One region of the Brevibacillus agri genome, then DNA from elsewhere that is predicted to be linked to it. Evidence: riboswitches for the same ligand, from Rfam matches in the RefSeq annotation. Region 1 holds a riboswitch; the other holds the start of a gene.

Region 1 (7,451 bases):
TCCATGGGTGTGACAATCTCAGGCCCACGCGGCTTGCCGATTTCCGGCAATTTGCTTGCTTTTCGCAAAGACCCGCTGCAGTTTATCCGCGACGCTGTTGCCGAGCATGGCGATGTCGTTCACTTTCGTTTTGGGCCGAAAAGGCATGTCTATTTGCTGACCAATCCCGACCAGATCAAAGAAGTGCTCGTGACCAAGCAAGACCATTTCAAAAAAGGAAAAGGGTTGCAGGTCGCCAGAGCCGTCGTCGGCGACGGGATTCTCACCAGCGAAGGCAAGAAGCACATGCGCCAGCGCAGACTGATGCAGCCGGCTTTTCACCGGGAGCGGATTGCCGGCTACGGACAGGCGATGGTGCGCCAGGCTGTCGAGCTGTTGGAGGACTGGAAAGCAGGGGAAGTCCGCGACATTCACGACGATATGATGCGGGTGACGCTGGCGATCATTACGGAAACGATGTTTGGCAAAAGCATCAAGGAGGGCGCCGACAAAATCGGACATGCGATCGACGTCGGACTGAAATATGTGGCGAACAAAGCTTCCTCCTTTATCGACATTCCGTTGTCGGTTCCGACAAAAAGCAATCGACAGTTTCTGGAGTCGAATGAAACGCTGGATCAAACGATTTATTCCTTGATCGAAGAACGGCGAAACAGCCAAGACGACAGACAGGACGATCTGTTGGGGATGCTTCTTGCGGCGCGGGATGAGGACGACGGCCAGGGGATGACAGACGAGCAGGTGAGAGACGAGGTCATGACGATTTTCGTTGCCGGTCACGAGACGACAGCCAATACGATGTCGTGGATCTTTTATTTGCTGGCGACTCATCCGCATGTCGAGGCCAAGCTGCACGAGGAACTGGCGACTGTATTGGACGGCAGGCTGCCTACGGTCGACGATTTGCCTAAGCTTACCTACACGAGCCTCATCGTTTCGGAAACGCTGCGCCTGTATCCGGCTGCCTGGACGATTAATCGGGAAGTGGTCGAAGAGGTACAGATTGGCGATCACACGTATCAGCCTGGCGATACGCTGATGATGAGCCAGTTTGTCATGCATCGTCTGGAGCGCTACTACGAGAAGCCGGATGAGTTTATTCCGGAGCGATTCGCGGGCGATCTGCTGAAACGCAACCCGACGTATGCCTATTTTCCGTTCGGGGGAGGGCCGAGGGTTTGTATCGGGAACAACTTCGCTCTGATGGAAGCTGCCCTGCTTTTGGCGACGATCGCGCAGCGCTACCGCCTGCGGCTGGCAGAGCCTGGTCAAGTAGTGGAGCCGGAGCCGCTCGTTACGCTGCGTCCGAAAAACGGCCTGCCGATGCGCCTGGAAAAGCGGGAGTAAGGCAAAAAAAAGAGGCATCTTTGCACTACGGTTTCGCCGTGATGTGTCAGATACCGAACTGGGGGTTATTTATCACTGAAAGCAACATGCTTACAAGAAATACTTTAGCAGAGAAATATAAAAAATAAATTAACTGCTAATAAATCTATATAAACTAACTGTGATAAAAGGGAATGGTGAAGGAGAAGCTGCTTCCTATTCCCTGTTCGCTGTTTACCGTGAGTTCTCCGCCGTGGCGGCGCACGATGCTCTGGCAGATGGTCAGCCCAAGCCCTGTGCCGCCGTTGTTGCGGTTGCGGGACTTCTCTGCGCGGTAAAACTTGTTGAAGATTTTGGGCAAATCCTCGGCTGCGATTCCTTCCCCTTTGTCTATGACGGAAAACAGCACGTGGCCTTCCCGCTGGTCGCATGTAACCAAAATCGAGCCATTCGGCTTGTTGTAGTGAATCGCGTTGTTCAGCAAGTTTTCCATGACGCGACGCAGCTTTGTTTCATCGGCTTCGATGTGCAGCTCATTGGATACGCGCAACTTCCATTGAAACGTCAGGCCGGCTTCCTTTACCCGCGCCAAATAGTCCTCGATAATTCCTTTCAAAAATCCTTTCACGTGAATGCGGCTAATGTTGAGCCGCACCTCCGTACTTTGCACCGTGAAGTCCTGCAACTCGTCCAGCAGCTTTTCCAGATCGCTCGTCTTCACTTCGATTTTGCCCATTTGCTTCTGAATCCGCGTCAGGTCCGTGACCCGCCCGGAGCCGATGTAGGAGGCGTAGCCTTTGATCGTGGTCAGCGGCGTGCGAAAATCATGGGCGATGGAGGCGATCATTTCCGACTGTCTCTCTTCGGAAAAGCGCAGCTCGTCGACCATGTCGCCAAAGTAGCGAAAAAGCTGTCCGAACTCGTCGTGCGAGCGGTACGTAAACGTCACAAGCCGTTTGCCCTCGCGAATTTCCTGCGTGACGCGGGCCAGCTCATTGACCGGGCGCAAAATCCAGCGGAGGAACAGGGCGAGCAGCAGCAGGCCGACGAGGACGAGGCTTCCGTAAATAAACCAGAGCATCATGGAGACTCCGGTTGTAGCCATCATGTCGTAATCGTCCGTGTAGAAGTAGACGACGATCTCTCCCGCACGGGGAGGCTCCTGCTGAAAATGGTACTCTGCCACGACTTTCAGGTCGCTTTTCGTGGTGGAAGGGAGGGACAGCTTCAAGGAGTAGGCTTGTGACGGCCTGTGGTAAATCGTGTTGCCGCTCGCGTCCTTCACGACCATCCGGTACATGACGTCTTCCGGCAACTGCTTCTCCAGTTCCTGGCGCTCGATCGGGTCCTTGAAGTTGCTGGAGCGCAGTAGTTGGTTGAGCCGGACCTTTTCTGCCGCATCCTTTTCCGCCTGGTACTGGTTGTGACGGTCGTTTTTCAACTGGTCGATGATGATGTCCTGGAAGACGAATTTGAACAGCAGGATGTTGAGGGTAATCAAGGCGATAAAGGAGAGAAAAAGCTTGTTGCGAAGACTCATCTACAGTTTCTCCCCGATGAATACGTAGCCTGTCCCCCATTGTGTTTTGATGAATTGCCGTTCTGTTTCCAGCTTCTCGCGCAAGTTTTTGATGTGGACCGTCACGGTGTTGAGGGAGCCGTAGCCGTACCCCCAGACGCGGTCGTAAATTTGTTCCCGCGTGAACACGATCCCGGCATTTTCGGCGAGGAACGTCAGTAGTTGAAACTCTTTTGTGGACAGCTCAATCTTCTGGCCGTTGACGTAGACAGAGTACGTTTCCTTGTGGATCTCCAAGTCCTTGAACTTCAGGACGGTGATCGGGGAGCTGGGCGTCTCTTTTTCCGGCTGCTCCTCGGTATGCTTGCGAATGCGCTCGTAGCGTCGCAGATGAGCGCGGATGCGAGCCAGCAGCTCTTCGGTGTCAAACGGCTTCGTAATGTAGTCATCGGCGCCGATTTCGAAGCCGACGACTTTGTCGACCGCCTTGCTTTTCGCGCTGAGAAACAGGATCGGCAAATCCCATTCGCGGCGAATTTGCGAGCACAGCTCGTAGCCGCTCATATTCGGCATCATGATATCGAGCAAAATGAGGTTGGGCCGCTCGCCCTGGCTCAGAAGAGCAAGCGCATCCTCGCCATTTTCCGCCGAGGAAACCTGGAAGCCTTCGTTTTCCAAAATATCTTCAAGCAGTTCAATAATCTCCTGGTTGTCATCAACGATCAAAATGTGATCTTTCACCGGAATTACCCCCAGTTACTTCTATTAATAGGTGGATGAGGTGCTATGGCACAAAGAACTAATCCTGTCTATCATAACATGCTTTCACATGATAAGGGCAAGTATCCGTCCATTCATGCATCTTTACTTATAGGTAGGGGCACCTCTTTAGACCTGGTCCTAAATTTCGTCAGAAAAAGCCAGAGACGCAATGTCCCTGGCTCTTATTTTTTGCCGAACTACTTCTTTTGTGCTTGATTTTCCGACAACGATGCAGCTTGCACCGCGTTTTCCTTTTTCGGAGCTGCCGCTTCCAGAACAGGTGTGCTGATGCGCTTGGCGCCAACATAACGCTTGCTCCAGTAGTACGGGTCGTTCAACTTGGTGTTGACGACGCCGCGGCCAGATTCCGAATGCACGAATGTGCCGTTCCCGATGTAGATGCCTACGTGTGAGATGCTTCGTCCGTTTGTATTGAAGAACACAAGATCTCCAGGCTGCAAGTCTTTCTTGGCAACCTCTGTCCCCAGTTCGTATTGGGCGGCAGAATTGTGAGGCAGGTCTACACCTAACGCATCAAATACGTAGCGTGTGAAACCGGAGCAGTCAAAGCCCTTTTTGGACGTACCGGATGATTTGTAAGGGACGCCATACAGTTCGCTGACCACGTCTTCGAGCGTTGCACCCTCGGCCGCGTGTGCAGCGCCGGCTCCCATAGCCAGCATTCCGGCCATAAGTAAAGACAGTACCACCTTGCGCAAAAGAAACTGCTCCTTTCGTGAGCCTACGAAGTTAGCTGAAGGGTTCGGTCGAAAGGACGCCCTAGATTGCCAACATGCAATCATTCACCCCAAAAAACTGGTTCCCCCGTTTCCGACATGCGGAATTCGGCTATTTTCGATGTTTTTTTACACGCACTTTACGAAGATTCTACGCTTTTCCCGTTTTCCCTCTTTTGTAACCGCTTGTTCACCTTTTTGTCACAAAATTTTGTCTGATGCTGTAACGATTTGCTTCGACAATGCAAGTGCCGGGTCGAGAAAAGGGCAGGAGCAGGCTCGTCCGATTATGGCAGGAAATGCTCTCCGTCCAAGGACGGAGGGAAAAACCAACCGCACGCCCGTTATGGGGAGCCTATGCGGGGGGCTACAATAAGGCCATAAGGTTCAACAAGCACCACACACGCAAAAGATGATAGGAGGTAAGCGAGCAATGAGTGAACGGTCTGGAAAGGTTTTGCTCGGGCTAGTTCTCTTGCTGATCGGCGGGTTGGTTCTCCTGGATCAAGTAGGAATCGACTTTGGTGATCTGATCGGGCTTTTGATTCCGGCGATCATCATGCTGTACGGCGCTCGAAAAATCATGGGACAATCCGGTTCGCGTTTTTGGGGAATCGTGATCTTCCTGTTCGGGTTCCTGATGCTGATCGGCAAGCTCCATCTGCTGTTTCACGGCTTACTGGCCATTGGTGTGATTTATCTGGGGTATCGCTTACTGCGCCCCGGCCATGTCCCCAAAGAAGCGCCGCCAGCCTGGGAACGTCAGTGGGCACAAAAAGTATTAAAAGAAGACACGCTGGACGCGTGGGAAAGAGAAATGACCCGCCGCCAGCCATAAGCAGCCATGTCGCGAGAGCTTTTGGATGAAATGACACGATGTGATATGATGAGGAGGAATTGAAAATGAGTATTTTCAAACGTTTGCGTGACCTGACAGTAGCTTCGGTAAATGACGCCCTGGATTCGATGGAAGATCCGGTAGTTATGCTGAATCAATACATGCGGGATATGGAAGTGGAAATCGGACAGGTCGAAGTGGCTGTCGCCCGCCAGGTAGCATTGGAAAAGAAATTCCGCCAGCAACTGGACGAAGCGAACGCTTTGATCGAAAAGCGCGACCGTCAAGTAAAGCTCGCGTTGACAGAAGGGGAAGACGAGCTTGCCCGCCGCGCTCTTGCGGACAAAAAGCAGTATGAAGCTCGTGCAGCCGAGTACGAAACACTCTATTTGGCAGCTTCCGAGGCCGCTACGCAAATGCGTGAAAAGCTGGCCGAACTGAAGGAAGAGTTCTATAAAATGCGCGCAAAAAAATTCACGCTGATGGCACGGGCACAAGTAGCCCGCACGCAAAAGCAGGTGAATCATGCGGTAGCAGGGATTGGCAATCAGTCCGCAGGCCGCGGGTTCGCTCGTATGGAAGAAAAAGTGATGCGTATGGAGGCGGAGGCACAAATGAGCGGCCAATGGCGCCAAACGAACCTCGCCTGGGAGAGCGCGTTGTCTGACCTGGAAAAAGACGATCTGGATGCGGAGCTTGCCAGCATCAAGGCGTCGTTGAAGGAGAAAAAACCAGCGTCCGCCCAGCCGGAACAATCTTGATTGGACAGGAACTGGGGGATTGGTTGTAGAATAGAGTGTGTCAATCAGGCAGCCTGTATAGCAGGCTGCTTTTCCCCTAGGAGGTACGATTCTTGGCAGACTTCATGGTCTTTTTGCGAAGGTTCATCGCTGAGCCTGGACGTGTAGGCAGCGTGATCCCCAGCTCTCGGTATTTATGTGAGCGAATGTTGAGCCACGTCAATTGGGCTTCAACAGATGTCATTCTTGAGCTGGGACCTGGCACGGGCGCTTTTACCCAAACCATTTATCAAAAAATCAATCCTGATACCGACTATGTGCTTGTGGAGCGTGACAGCCAGTTTCGATCCATCCTTCAATCACGCTTTCCTGATCTTCCTGTCAGGGAAGAAGCGACGAGACTCGGACAATATTTGGAGGAGCTGGAGCTTGGCAAGGCAGATGTCATTATTTCCGGCCTGCCGTTTGCCAATTTTCCGCAAGAGTTGCGAACAGCGATCCTGGACGAAGTGCAAAAGGTATTGAAACCAGGCGGTCTGTTCATTACATTCCAATATTCGCTACAACTCCAGGCTGAGCTGCAGGCGCGTTTTTCCTTGGTAGAGACAGACTTCACCTTGCTGAATATCCCACCTGCATTCATTTATACATGTCGTAACGGACAAAGTGAAAAAGATCGGCATGGGGCGTAAGAGAGGAGACTTTTGTGAAACTGTCCCGCTTGCACACAATGTTGGCCGGCGTCCTGATTATTTTGACAGGAATCGGCCTTTTATTAGACAGTTTGCATATTATTTCGTTCGGTCTGTTTGACCTGTGGCCCATGGTGCTCGTCTACTTCGGCGTTCGCCTGTGGGGACAGAACAAGCGGATTGGCGGCGGCATTCTGTTTTGTTTAGGATTCATTATCGCGCTGGATATGTGGTTTGGCATCGGCGTGGACGATTTGTTCCAACTCGCTGTGCCTGTCCTGTTTATTTATTTTGGCTTTCGATTGATTCGCGGCAAGACCAAAGAAAGAGGAAATCGTCCGCCCCTTCCGCCGTTTTCAGCTCCGGATGAGACGCCAGCTTCCGCCATGGGCGGCGGGAGTCAAACGGCTCAGCCGAGCGGGATTCGCCAGGAAGCTGCCCAATGGCTGGACAGCTTGAACAAATGGAAGCCTTCACGCGGCAAGCTGCCTGAGCAGGAGGGAGAATCTGCCTACCGTGAACGGATTTTGCCCAAAGATTCTCGCAGCTCCCTGATCGGGGATTACCATCTGACCTCGGGACGTTTTGAACTGAGCGCCCTGCATGTGTGGCACGGGATCGGGGATGTGGTCATAGACCTGTCCCGCGCGGTGCTGATGCAGGATGAAGCGGTGCTGGTTGTGGAAGGCTGGGTGGGGGATGTCACGATATACGTTCCCGTCGATCTCCCGGTTTCTGTCAACGCAGAGCTGAGTCTGGGCGATCTGGAAGTGCTGAGCCACCGTCAGGGCGGAATCAACCGCAGCGTCATGATTCGCTCCGATCAATACGAAGAGG
Region 2 (7,451 bases), 1.9 Mb from region 1:
AGAGCTGCGACGATTTGACGGCCTTCCTCTGCGCCGGGCGTATAGCCTGTCGGGTTGTTCGGGAAGTTCAGGACGACAATCGCCTTTCCTTTATCTTTTTGCGCCAGGATCGCATCGCGCAATCCGGTGGCATTAAATTTCATTTCGTCGTTATACAATGGATAGTAGACCATTTCGGCACCACGGCGGATGGAGAAGGTCAGCTCGTAGTTTTCCCAGTTCTTGTCCGGGATAATCACGCTGTCTCCGCTGTCTGCGAACAGGTCGGCCACGATGCTGAGCCCGTGCGTCAGAGCGTTGGTGACGATCGGGTTGCTGAAGGAATAGTTTGCCAGAGCAGGTTGTTCCTCGATCATTTTTTGCCGCCATGCTGCGCGCAACTCAGGCTTTCCGGCAGGAGGAGCGTACTCATACAAATCTTTTGGCTGGAAGGCAGACAGGTTGTCTTGAATCACCTTCAGATGCATAGGTTGTCCGTTTTCCAGCGCGATGCCGATGGTGGCGTTGTATTTTTTCGCTTTTGCTTTCGCTTCAGCCGATTGGCTCAGGATGCCCTCTTTTGGAAAGTAAATCAGCTTGCCGATGTTGGACAGCATGTCAAAAACGTGTGGATTTTCCCGCTGAATCGTGTCATTCAGCTGTGATGCCAGTGAATGCATGGTAGCCTCCCTCTTCCTTTGGAACATCTGTTTATCATCATCAATAAAGATAGCGCATCTACATGCATTTGTCATCTAGCAGGCGGGGATTTTTCAGATTTTTGCACGGATTCCTTTGACAAGGAACGAAAAGCTTTGCTACGGTGTAAGCACATATAGGGGCAGGGGGGATTGTACGATGGCAGAACGGACGATCGTACGACTTGGCGATCCGTTTTTGCGCGAAAGGTCACGACGAATTTCATCCATGACTCCTCATACAGAAATGATCGCGGAAGACATGAAGCAGACGCTTTACGCGAAAAAAGGACGGGCCGGACTGTCGGCCGTACAGATCGGCGTACCGCTGCGGCTGATTGTCATTGACTGCGGCAGCGGCCTGATCGAGCTGATTAACCCCGAAATTGTGGAAATGAGCGGCGTGCAGGTTGGCCCGGAGGCTTGCCTGTCCATCCCCGGCGTCGTCGGAATTGTCAGCCGCTCGCGCTACGTCAAAGTGAAGTCGCAAAACCGCAGGGGCGAGCCGACCGTGCTGGAAGCGGAAGATTTTCTCGCCCGCTGCGTGCAGCATGAAATCGACCATCTCGAAGGCGTTTTGTTCATCGACCACGTCGAAGCTCTGTACTCTGCCAAAACCGGAAAGCCGCTCAGGCAAAAGGAAGCCAACGCCATTTTGGCCTACAGAAGAGAGACGTACCGCAAAGCATAGAAACCGTTTGGCGACAGCAAGGAGAATGACAAATGAAGCGTTGGAACATCGTACTGACAGGATTCGGAACAGTAGGCAAGCAGATTGCGCGGCTTCTTGCGCAGCGCCAGGACAGGTACCGCAAGCTGTACCAGGCAGACGTCCGGCTGGTGGGGGTCGCCAGGTCGGCTTGTGCGCTCTACGATCCTGAAGGGCTTGCAAACGAACAGATTGAGTCGTTGACGCAGTCCAAGCAGCCCGCTCATCCGGCATGGAAGGCAGAAAAGTGGCTGTCGACCGTAGCAGCGGACGTGCTGATCGAGGCAGGCCCGTCTGATGCCCGGACAGGGGGGCCAGGGCTTCGCTACATCCGTCAGGCGCTTGCAGGCGGCATGCACGCGATCGCCGTGTCCAAAGGCGCGCTCGTCGTCGACTACGCCGGCTTGTCTGCCCTGGCGAAAGCAAAAGGCGTGCAGTTAAAAATCAGCGGCGCAACAGCGGCCGCCCTGCCGACGATCGACCTGTTCAGCTACAATCTCGCGGGCTGTGAAATCAAGCATGTGGAAGGCATTTTTACCGGAACGACCAACTTTGTCTTGACAAGCGTCATGGAGGAAGGCGTCACGAGCGAGGAAGCGATTCGCCGGGCGCAGCAAATGGGCATCGCCGAGCCGGACCCGACCTACGACATCGACGGCTGGGATACGGCCTCGAAAATCGCGATTTTGGCCAACGCCGTGTTCGACGCCAGGCTGAAGCTCTCCGATATCCCGCGGGCGAGCGTTCGCGACCTGTCTCCCGCCCAAATCGCCGAGTGGAAACGCGCCGGACGGGTGCCGAAGCTGATCGGCACGATCCGGCCGACAGCAGACGGCGTAGCGGCAGCGGTTGAGCTTGTCGCAGTCGATGCGATGCATCCTTTTGCCCAAGTAAAAGGGACGACGAAAGCGATCCGCGTGGAAACAGACGTCATGGGCGAACTGATGGTCGTGGGCGGGAAGTCGGACCCGGCAGCAGCGGCGGCGGCAGCACTGAAAGACCTGGAACATATCATGAGTAGACACGGCGCTGTCTGACAGCGGCAGCTTCCTTGCGCCGCTTTCCAGCGATCGGCAGGAATGACCCGGTTTGTTTTTCGCGCATACTAGGGACGTACCACGAACAAATAGCGGCGAGGGGGCCATACGGATGAATCAATCGTCTGATGTCAATGCCGAACTGCAGCAAGTTTCTGCCTATCCAACGAAGCAGAAGATGAACCAGAAGGAAGTCGCTCTGTTTGACGAGCAGGAAGGCTGCGGCTGCACCCCCAAAGCGAAAAACGCGGCAAATACGGAGCAAGGATAGCTCCACACGAAAAAAGCCGGGCCTCTTTGGAAAAAGAGTACCCGGCTTTCGTGTACAGGGAAAGACGTTCTTAGCCGATAAATTCCTGAACCCAGTAACCGTTGGTGTAGCCGACACCGATTTTGGTGAAGGCCGGGTTCATGATGTTTTTGCGGTGGCCTTCGCTGTTCATCCACTGCGTCATCACTTCTTGCGGACTGCGTTGACCCATGGCGATGTTCTCGCCTGCGGTCATGTAGGAAATGCCGAATTGCTTCATCATGTCAAACGGAGAACCGTACGTTGGGCTGGTGTGGTCAAAGTAGTTGTTGTTCGACATATCGGCTGCTTTCGCCAGAGCGACTTTGGACAGGGCAGCATCCATCGTTACAGGCGCCAGACCTGCTTTGGCGCGTTCCTGGTTGACCAGATCAGCAACCTGCTTGGCAAAGTCGCCAGCCTGTGCCTGGTTCGCCGGAGCAGCCGGCTTTGTGACGTTCTGTACTGGCTTTGCTGGTGCTTGTGGCGCTTGTTGCACCGGCTTTTGTACGGGCTGCTTTTGTACAGGCGCCTGATTTACTGGCGCGGCAGGCTGTTGTGGCTGTGCGCTAGGTGCAAATGGAAGCTGACCCATATATGGAATCCATTGATACTGGATTTGGTATTGTATGCCAGTTGGTACCGGGCAATTGGCTGCAGCAGATGCAGATGGGGTAAAGCCGGTCAAAGCCAAGCCCAATCCCAGAGTCATCGCGATGGCAGTAGCTCCAAAACGTTTCATATTCAACATCGTCTCCTTTTTTTGGCCTACGAGGTTAGTTGTCGGATTCGGATTGAGGAAACAACCCTACGCTCCTTCGAGCGATTCACCCCTTAGTGGATGCGTGACCCACAAAAAGATCCCCCGCACTTCCATTCGTGAGGAAGCTTCGGCTTATTGGTTTGGCATGACCCAGAATATCAGACTATCCCACCCGAAATAAAGAAGTAATATCTGCCAAACCGCTGGAAACGCTGGCGCTACTGGGCTTATTCGCCCTCGCTCTCCGGCTCGTTCCACGCTGTCAGTCCGCCGAGCAGCGCTTTTGCCTCGTATCCGTGCTCGCGCAGCAGAGCAGCCGCTTTTTGCGCTTTGTTGCCCGACGTACAGACCGTGATGACCTGTGCTTTTCGCGCCACGGATTCTGTTTCTTCATCTAAGGGCTTGTCACGTTCGAGCATGTGCACATAGGGAACGTTTTTGGTTGCGGCCAATTCGCTGGTGAGCGTTCCGTTCCGGAATTTTGCCTCGTCGCGGACGTCAAGGATGAGTACAGGTGTCTGTTTTTCCAGCAACTCGATTACTTCCTGTTTCGTCCAGATGTTTTTTTGCATTCGCAATCCCTCCCGAGCCTATTGTAGCAGTTGCCTTTCTGATAGAGTAGTAGTAAATGGTTGATTTTTACGGTCTGGTTATGGTAAAATGATAATGCTACTTGAATACTTGAGCCTAAATCTTCGAGGTGTATGCTGATGGATAACGTTTTTGAAATCCCGATTCACACTGGCGCGGTCATCGGAGCCGCAAGGATGGAAGAGAGGAAGGGCTTTCGTCGTTTTAGGTTTTCAAAAAGTTTTGGTTTTAACATGGCAGTTCCGTCCTATGACACTTTCATTTTAGCGAAGTAGATCAACTTCACATATCATGAAGGCGTATCGCGATCTCGCTCTGGGGTATTTCTTCATGATATGTGAGCTTTATTTGCTTCGGTAAATATGACTAGCATATTCAAATTGACTTTTGGAGGTTTTCTCATGCAAGCGAACGGAACAGTAAAATGGTTTAACGCAGAAAAAGGTTACGGCTTCATTCAAGTAGAAGGCGGAGACGACGTATTCGTACACTACAGCGCAATCCAAGGCGACGGCTTCAAAACTTTGGAAGAAGGCCAGCGCGTTGAGTTCAACATCGTAACAGGCAACCGCGGTCCTCAAGCTGAGAACGTAGTAAAACTGTAAGTCTCCTTTATAAAAGAAACTGTCCGTCAGCGGGCAGTTTCTTTTTTTCTCGCAAGATCACGGTGTTTGACGAGCATCACCCGGTAAAAGTCGGCGTGCGCCTGGATGTGGCCGAACAGCCCGATGAACGAAGGCGGAACCGGGTCGCCAAACTGAAAGGCCGCGTTCTCGCCCGTCGCTGCGAGCTGCGCCATCAACTTCGGCAAGATTTCGTCTGTACACGCAAAAAGCAAATCGAGCTTCCCGGCGTTTTTTTCTACCAATTGCTGCCACGGCTGTCGTATAATCGAGCATGCTGCTTTTTATCACAGACCGGGAGGAGAGTGAACGAAATGGAAGACTGGCTGGTGTCGCTGCAAAAAACGGTTCCGCTTTTGCAACAGGCGGGGAGCGTGGAGGAAATCAAAAAAGGGCATTCGGCAGACCGGAAATATCGCGTCGAGTTGGCAGCAGGAGGCCCTGCTGTCTTGCGGGTAGCCAGCTACGAGCAAGCCGGGCAAAAAGAGCAGGAGTATGCGCGGTTGCAGGCGTTGCAGCCTCTGCCGATCAAAGCTTCCAGGCCGCTCGATTTTGGCGTGCGAAAAGAATGGGGCATTTGCTACATGCTCGTCTCTTACATCGAAGGAGAGGATGCGCGGGACGCACTGCCGACCTTCACGGACAGCGAGCAACAGCAGGTCGGCTTTTTGGCGGGACGGGATTTGGCCGCCATGCACCAGCTCGCGGCTCCCGCGTCGACATCGCCATGGGCAGAGCGCTGTGTGCAAAAGCATCGCATGTATGCAGCAGCCTACGCTGCCTCTGCTTCCGCGTTCAAAGACGGCGAGCGCATTCTCGCATTCATTGACCGGCACTTGCCCCTGCTGGCTGGGCGGCCGAACTGCTTTTTGCACGACGATTTTCACGTCGGAAACTTGATCGTCCGCGACCGCAGCTACGCAGGCGTGATCGACTTCAACCGCTACGACTGGGGCGACCCGGTGCATGAGTTCGTCAAGCTCGCCTTTTTCAGCAAAGAGGTGAGTGTTCCGTTTTGCAACGGCCAACTGGCGGGCTATTGGAACGGGCAGGAAATTCCCGACTCTTTCTGGACGCTGTACAACGTGTACACGGCGATGGCCATTTTCTCCTCGATCATCTGGACAGAGCGGACTGTCCCCGCGCTGCTGCCGGACATGATGAAGCGGATCCAGACGATTGTCGAGGAGCACGACGCGTTTGAAAGACGCATCCCGTCCTGGTATAGCTGAATCGAAAAAGAAAAAAGAACTATGGAATTAGAGCCATAGTTCTTTTTACAGGGAAAGCGAGAATTACAGGCAGCCATCGACTTCTATGGTGAGCAGTTGGCTAGGCAGAACAGACAGGCCGTTGACTTGACCGCCGCCGATAGAAGTACGGCCATACGTGGTCAGAAGGACATTTTCACGGTTGCCGTTGCGGCCGACAGTCAGGCGCACTTCGTAGTGGTTCGTTGCAACGACAGTCGCGTTCAGCGCAACCCGTGTGTTTGCGGCGAGCGTTTGTGTGACGTCGAGCAGTGAACCTACCGGATTGGTTTGTGTGACCGCTGTGCCCCAGTTCAGCACTTGCACACGCACCTCCACTGGCTCGTCATTGAGGTTGACCAAGTCGATGTGAGCGGTAAGAGCCGTGTTCAGGTTGTTTTGCAGAATGCCAGTCGTGTAAACAGTTGTTCTCCTTGGTCTTCCACCCCCTCGGTCGCTGGTGCTTTCAAACTCCATTTCAGACATCCCAGATCACTCCATTTCTTGTTGTTTAACTAATGGGACAATACTACAATATTAAGTCTTGTCTCCTTTTGTAACGGCGAACGTAAGGGGACAAGTAACCATTTCTGATAGAAAGCGGTGGAATGGATGAGCGAAGCTTCCATATTTAAACAGCTAGACTATACGGCGCGGTTTGAATGGGGATATGAAGGGGTAGAACAGTTGGCGCCCCAGTCAGACATCGTCGTCATGATAGATGTGCTGTCGTTTTGCACCTGTGTGGATGTCGTGTGCGGGCGCGGTGGGATCGTCTATCCGTACCGCATGCGAGACGAGACGGCAGCGCTTTACGCGCGGGAAAAAGGAGCACTGCTCGCCGGGAAACGCGGAGAGCCAGTGTCGCTCTCTCCGGCGTGTCTCGCGACGATTCCAGCCGGGAGCAAACTCGTCCTGCCTTCCCCCAACGGTTCGACCTGCACTGTGCTGGCGCAGCAAAGCGGAGCCGTGGTCGTCGCAGGCTGCTTGCGAAATGCAGCGGCGGTAGCTCGCTTCATCAACGCGCACAAAGGAACCGTGAGCGTGATCGCCTGCGGAGAAAGATGGCCCAACGGCGCCCTGCGTCCTGCCATCGAAGACATGCTGGCCGCAGGCGCGATCCTCGACGGATTAAGCGGCTACCAGCTCTCCTGCGAAGCGCAAATGGCGGTCGCCGCATTCCGGGCGGCCAACGAGCAGCTTGCTGCCGTCCTCGCGGAAAGCGGCTCTGGACGCGAGCTTGCCGCAAAAGGATATCCGCAGGATGTTCAGATCGCAGCCGAATGGAACCGCAGCCAGACCGTTCCGCTACTGGGAAAAGACGGCGGGTACGTTGCCGCTTCTTCTGCTCTCGGTTCAGCGCCGGGCTTTTTCGCATAAAGACTCCCTTTTTCGGAAACCATTTCTCATGATCGAGTGAGAAACTGGACAGGGAGGATGAACATGGAAGAATCGAAGAACAGCACACAGGGCAGGTCAACCGAGGAAGAGCTGCTGACCAATCGGCAGGGC

Evidence for each region. Region 1 has a riboswitch for cyclic di-AMP ahead of BA6348_RS23875 (C40 family peptidase). Riboswitches for the same ligand answer to the same signal wherever they lie in the genome.
Region 2: it holds a riboswitch for cyclic di-AMP, as region 1 does, so the genes downstream of both, BA6348_RS14860 (CAP domain-containing protein) here and BA6348_RS23875 (C40 family peptidase) in region 1, are expected to answer to the same signal.

What each region holds. Positions count from the first base shown of each region.
Region 1 is NZ_CP026363.1:4,865,359-4,872,809, reverse strand. Features, by position in the region: gene BA6348_RS23890 (cytochrome P450) at 4-1,347, shown strand; gene BA6348_RS23885 (sensor histidine kinase) at 1,502-2,866, opposite strand; gene BA6348_RS23880 (response regulator transcription factor) at 2,867-3,586, opposite strand; gene BA6348_RS23875 (C40 family peptidase) at 3,805-4,326, opposite strand; cyclic di-AMP (ydaO/yuaA leader) riboswitch at 4,331-4,468, opposite strand; gene BA6348_RS23870 (LiaF transmembrane domain-containing protein) at 4,778-5,182, shown strand; gene BA6348_RS23865 (PspA/IM30 family protein) at 5,248-5,943, shown strand; gene BA6348_RS23860 (class I SAM-dependent methyltransferase) at 6,036-6,614, shown strand; gene liaF (cell wall-active antibiotics response protein LiaF) at 6,629-7,451, shown strand, end outside.
Region 2 is NZ_CP026363.1:2,951,849-2,959,299, forward strand. Features, by position in the region: gene BA6348_RS14845 (aminotransferase class I/II-fold pyridoxal phosphate-dependent enzyme) at 1-659, opposite strand, end outside; gene def (peptide deformylase) at 838-1,368, shown strand; gene BA6348_RS14855 (hypothetical protein) at 1,401-2,423, shown strand; gene BA6348_RS26760 (hypothetical protein) at 2,536-2,694, shown strand; gene BA6348_RS14860 (CAP domain-containing protein) at 2,765-3,454, opposite strand; cyclic di-AMP (ydaO/yuaA leader) riboswitch at 3,463-3,618, opposite strand; gene BA6348_RS14865 (rhodanese-like domain-containing protein) at 3,703-4,047, opposite strand; gene BA6348_RS14870 (cold-shock protein) at 4,468-4,671, shown strand; gene BA6348_RS14875 (hypothetical protein) at 4,698-4,904, opposite strand; gene BA6348_RS14880 (phosphotransferase family protein) at 5,004-5,921, shown strand; gene BA6348_RS14885 (hypothetical protein) at 5,985-6,425, opposite strand; gene BA6348_RS14890 (2-phosphosulfolactate phosphatase) at 6,552-7,319, shown strand; gene BA6348_RS14895 (catalase) at 7,383-7,451, shown strand, end outside.